One region of the Micromonospora sp. NPDC003944 genome, then DNA from elsewhere that is predicted to be linked to it. Evidence: riboswitches for the same ligand, from Rfam matches in the RefSeq annotation. Region 1 holds a riboswitch; the other holds the start of a gene.
The links. A riboswitch is a leader RNA that binds a small molecule or an ion and turns the genes downstream of it on or off. The one in region 1 is predicted to bind ZMP and ZTP.

Region 1 (2,461 bases):
CTACTTGTCATCACCTGATCATGGGAAAGCCCAACCGGGCTACTGGTTTGCCCGCTCGGCGGCGCGGACTGCGTTGCGGAACAGCATCGCTACCGTGGTCGGGCCGACCCCGCCTACCCGGGGCGTGATGGCGCCCGCTACCTCGGCGCACGCTTCGTCCACGTCCGGCAGGAGGCGCCGCCCGTCGTAGCGGACGCCGGCGCCGATGACGACGGCGCCGGGTTTGACGTGCTCAGGCTGCACGATTCCGGGTACGCCGGCGGCGGCGACGAGGATGTCGGCGCGGCGGGTGTAGCGGGCCCAGTCGGGCACCCCGGTGTGGACGACGGTGACGGCGGCGTTGGCGGTCGGGCGCTTCTGGGCGAGCAGCATTGCCAGAGGGCGGCCAAGGGTGGCACCTCGACCGAGGATGACGACCTCACGACCGGCGACGGGGATCTCGTAGTACGCCAGGAGCGCTTCGATGCCTGCCGGGGTGCACGGCAGTGGGCCGGGCAGGCCGACGGCGAGACGCCCCATGTTCAGTGGGTGCATGCCGTCGACGTCCTTGTCCGGGTCGATGGTCTGCAGCGCCGCGTCGTAGTCCAGGTGCCCCGGCACGGGGTACTGCACGAGCAACCCGTGCACGGCCGGGTCGCTGTTGAACCGGGCGATGGCCTCGTGCAGCTCGGCCTGGGTGGCGGTGGCAGGCAGGTGTACGTGCGGGGAGGCGAACCCGAGCGCGGCGGCCTGCCGCTGCTTGATCGCGATGTAACCGGCGCTGGCGTCGTCGTCGCCGACCAGGATGGTGGCGAGGCTCGGGATGATCCCGCGACCGCGCAGGTGCTCGGCTGCGGCGGCGGTCTCGGCCAGGACGGCTTCGGCGACTGGTGCACCCGGCAGGAGTCGGGCCGCGCCCGACGGGGTGCGCTGCTCGGTGGATTCGTTGGTCGTGGTCATGGCGGCTCCTCGACGCAGGCGCCCAGGCGGTCGACGCCCGCGAGAGGCTCCCCGATGGTTCCACCATCCCCGTGCCGCCAGTCGCCGGTGGTTCGATGATGCCGCATCACCAGGGCGGTTGCCCAGTCGCGCCGGCGGGTCCGGCACCGGGGGAGGTGCCGCCGACGGAGTTCGGGGCTCAACCCGCTGGCAGCAGCGGGCGCATGAAAGTCCGCTCGTACCGCACGACACAACCCGAGTCGTCGCGGATGCGGTCCGCCGCGAGAAACTCCGGGTCACTGCCGAACCGGGCGCGGTAACGCTCGTACGCTGCCAGGCTCTCGAAGCTGAACAGCGCCTCGGCCTTGTCGCTGGCGCCCTCGGCGGGCAGGAAGTAGCCGTGGTGCACGCCACCGTGCTCGGCCACCAGCCGCATCCATGCTCGGGCGAAGTCCTCGAACGCCCCGATCTGCGCGGGATCGATGGTGTAGTGCACGACGCAGGTGATCACGGCGTCACCCTACGGGCCGGCGGTCCGGTAACACCCGTGCTCCGCTCTACGAAGAAGGGTTGTGACGGCACGAGAGAGGACCGCCTGTGAATGAGCCCAGCCCAGCCGACGACGACATCTCCGGCATCGGCGCGGATCCGGCGGCCTTCGAGGTCTTCTACCGGCGGCACCTGGAGGCGGTGGGCCGGTTCGTGGCGCGACGGGTCGACGACCCGCACCTCGCCGCCGACCTCACCGCCGACGTGTTCCTGGCGGTGATCGAGTCGGCGGCCGGCTACCGGCCGGACCGGGGGAGCCAGATCGGCTGGTTGTACGGGGTGGCCCGCAACGTCATCGGCGACGAGCGGCGTCGGGCGGCCCAACGGCTGCGGGTGACCGGCCGGCTGGCCGGACGACGCGACCTCGGGCCCGATGACATCGCCCGCATCGAGGAGCGGATCGACGCCGAGTCGGTGGCCCGCCGCACCTACCGGGCGTTGAGCGAGCTGCCCGAGGGCACCCGCACACTCGTCGAACTCGTCGCCGTGGACGGCCTCACCGTCGCGGAGGCGGCCACCGTGCTCGGGGTGTCACCGGTCGCCGCCCGGGTCCGCCTGCACCGTGCCCGCCGCGTCGTCCGCGCGGTGCTCGCCCGCCCGGTCACCACCCTCGCCTGATGAGACGGAGATGACGATGAACGAGACCGAACGATCGCCGCAGGGTTTCGAGGAGCAGCTTCTCCGGGATCTGACGGCACACGTGGCCCAACGGGCCGAGGTGGCGTCGGCGGCCCGACCCGCCGGACGCCGTAGCCGGTTCCTGCGCGGTTGGCGCCTCGCCGGAGCGTTCGGGCTGGCGGTGACGGTGACCGCCGGTGCGCTTGCGGTCCAGACCATGCGGCTCGGCCACCAGCCGCCGCCCACGGCCAGCGCGTCGGAGATCTTCCACCTGGCCGCCGACGCGGCCCGGCAGCAGCCGGAACTCACCGCCCGCCCCGACCAGTACGTCTTCACAGAATCCCTGGCGACGGTCCGTGACCTGCCGGACAGCGGT
Region 2 (2,461 bases), on a different contig from region 1:
CGGCCGGTGAGTCCGTAGCCGGACACGTCGATCAGCACCAGGTGGTTGTCGGTGCCACCGGTGACGAGCGTCGCGCCCCGGCGCAGCAGCCCCTCGGCCAGCGCCTGCGAGTTGTCCACGATCCGCTGGGCGTAGTCGGCGAAGTCGGGCCGGCGGGCCTCGGCGAGCGCGACCGCCTTGGCGGCCATCACGTGCGGCAGCGGACCGCCGAGCACCATCGGGCAGCCGCGGTCCACCTGGTCGGCCAGCTCCGGCTGGCAGAGCACCATGCCGCCGCGCGGGCCGCGCAGCGACTTGTGGGTGGTGGTCGTGACGATGTGCGCGTGCGGCACCGGGTCGAAGTCGCCGGTGAACACCTTGCCCGCCACCAGGCCGGCGAAGTGCGCCATGTCGACCATGAAGGTGGCGCCGACCGAGTCGGCGATCTCGCGCAGGATCCGGAAGTTCACCTTCCGGGGGTACGCCGAGTAGCCGCCGACGAGGATCAGCGGCTTGAACTCCCGGGCGGCCTCGGCCACCCGGTCGTAGTCGATCAGGCCGGTCGCCGGGTCGGTGCCGTAGCTGCGCTGGTCGAACATCTTGCCGGAGATGTTCGGCCGGAAACCGTGGGTGAGGTGGCCGCCGGCGTCCAGCGACATGCCGAGCATCCGCTGGTTGCCCAGCTCGCGGCGCAGCGCGAACCAGTCCGCCTCGGTGAGGTCGTTGACCTGACGGACCTGGGCCTTCTTCAGGGCGGGGGACTCCACCCGGTCGGCCAGCACCGCCCAGAACGCGACCAGGTTGGCGTCGATGCCCGAGTGCGGCTGCACGTACGCGTGCGCGGCGCCGAACAACTCCCGCGCGTGCTCGGCGGCGAGCGCCTCGACGGTGTCGACGTTCTGGCAGCCGGCGTAGAAGCGGCGGCCGACGGTGCCCTCGGCGTACTTGTCGCTGAACCAGTTGCCCATGGCCAGCAGGGTCGCCGGGGAGGCGTAGTTCTCGCTGGCGATCAGCTTGAGGGACTCCCGCTGGTCGGTCAGCTCGGCGCCGATCGCGTCGGCGACCCGCGGCTCGACAGCTCGGATCACCTCGAGGGCGCTCCGGAATGCGGTGGACTCGGCGTTGCGGGACATGCGACCTCCAACAGACGTGCGGGAAGGCCCAGGCGCTCGGCAAACGTCCACGTGACGAGGCCGCTCCCCGATGGTTCTCCATCCCCACGCGCCAGTAACGGCCTGGGCCGATCCTACCGGCCCGGGCCCGGCCGCTCGGTGCGCCCTCCGGGAGGCGACCCCCGCCGATGTGGTTGGGCCCCGCGTCGCGGGGCACGCGGTAGGTGACCACCCTGGTGACCGGGGCTTCAAGCGGGATCGGGTACGAACTGGCGGTGCAGTTCGTCGAGCACGACCTCGACCTGATCATCGCCGCCGAGGACGACGGCATCGAGCCGGCGGCTCGGAAGCTGCACCGCGACGGTGGCCCCCAGGTCTGGTCGGTCCGCGTCGACCTGGCTCGCGAGCAGGGCGTGACGGAGTTGGTCGCCGCCGTCACCGCGACCGGTCGCCCGTTGGAGGCGTTGGCCCTCAACGCCCGTCCCCGCCTCCGCGATCTTGCACTTTCTGTCGCGACAAACAGCACTAAATATCGCTAACCAGGAACAGAAAGTGCAAGATCGCGTGGGCGTGGGCGTGGGCATGGGCGTGGGCTTGTCTGGGCGGTGCAGGACGAAGGGCCCGGCTTTCGCCGGGCCCTTCGATGTGCTGCGGTGGGCTCAGGCGGTCACCGCGTCGAGCGCCTTCTTGATCGCCTTCGGTGCGGTGGGGGTGCGTGGCGCATCCGCGCGTAGCGCGAGCATCTTCTCGCCGATCTCCTGGAGCTGCTTGCGGCCCAGCGCGTCGCGGACCTTGGGGAACCACTCCTGCTCTTCCTCCTCGACGTGGTGGCTGACGTTCTCGATCAGCACGGTCGTCTTGGCGTTGAACCGCTCGTCACTGGCGTCCATGCTGGCCAGCTCGGCGCAGAGCACGTCGGCGACGTGGTGTTCCTCGTACGACTCGAGGATGTCGTCCTCCAGGTCGGGCAGCAGCCGGCGGACCTCCGGGTACATCACCTCGTTCTCCAGGTAGGTGTGCACCGTCAGCGCTTCCAGGATCTGCTCCACCAGCTTCTGCCGCTGGCTCGCCGGCCCCTCCTCCGCGTCCTGGAAGGCCTTGAACAGGCGGCGCATTTCCTTGTGGTCCTCTTTGAGTAGGACGATGGCATCGGTCGACACCGGTATGACCTCCCTGAACAGTCTCGGCTGGTGTCGTTCCGGTACCCCGACGACCATTGCGGAAACAGGTGAAACCGCCTCAGACCATGGCCAGGGTTCGGGGGATCTCGTCGAGCAACTCCCGAGCCAGGAAGCCGATCCGGCCGTAGCGGGGGATCAGCCGTTGGCCGCTCACCGAGTGCGCGAACGAGCCCCAACAGGCCGCCTGGG

Region 2: linked by a shared signal. The riboswitch ahead of ACWER9_RS28760 (glycine hydroxymethyltransferase) and the one ahead of ACWER9_RS30545 (bifunctional 5,10-methylenetetrahydrofolate dehydrogenase/5,10-methenyltetrahydrofolate cyclohydrolase) in region 1 are both predicted to bind ZMP and ZTP.

The regions. Positions count from the first base shown of each region.
Region 1 is NZ_JBSGIV010000107.1:92-2,552, forward strand. Features, by position in the region: gene ACWER9_RS30545 (bifunctional 5,10-methylenetetrahydrofolate dehydrogenase/5,10-methenyltetrahydrofolate cyclohydrolase) at 40-939, opposite strand; ZMP/ZTP riboswitch at 953-1,034, opposite strand; gene ACWER9_RS30550 (NIPSNAP family protein) at 1,118-1,429, opposite strand; gene ACWER9_RS30555 (RNA polymerase sigma factor) at 1,516-2,085, shown strand; gene ACWER9_RS30560 (CU044_5270 family protein) at 2,096-2,461, shown strand, end outside.
Region 2 is NZ_JBSGIV010000085.1:12,941-15,401, forward strand. Features, by position in the region: gene ACWER9_RS28760 (glycine hydroxymethyltransferase) at 1-1,112, opposite strand, end outside; ZMP/ZTP riboswitch at 1,132-1,221, opposite strand; gene ACWER9_RS28765 (SDR family NAD(P)-dependent oxidoreductase) at 1,316-1,630, shown strand; gene ACWER9_RS28770 (hemerythrin domain-containing protein) at 1,751-2,251, opposite strand; gene ACWER9_RS28775 (NAD(P)H-hydrate dehydratase) at 2,331-2,461, opposite strand, start outside.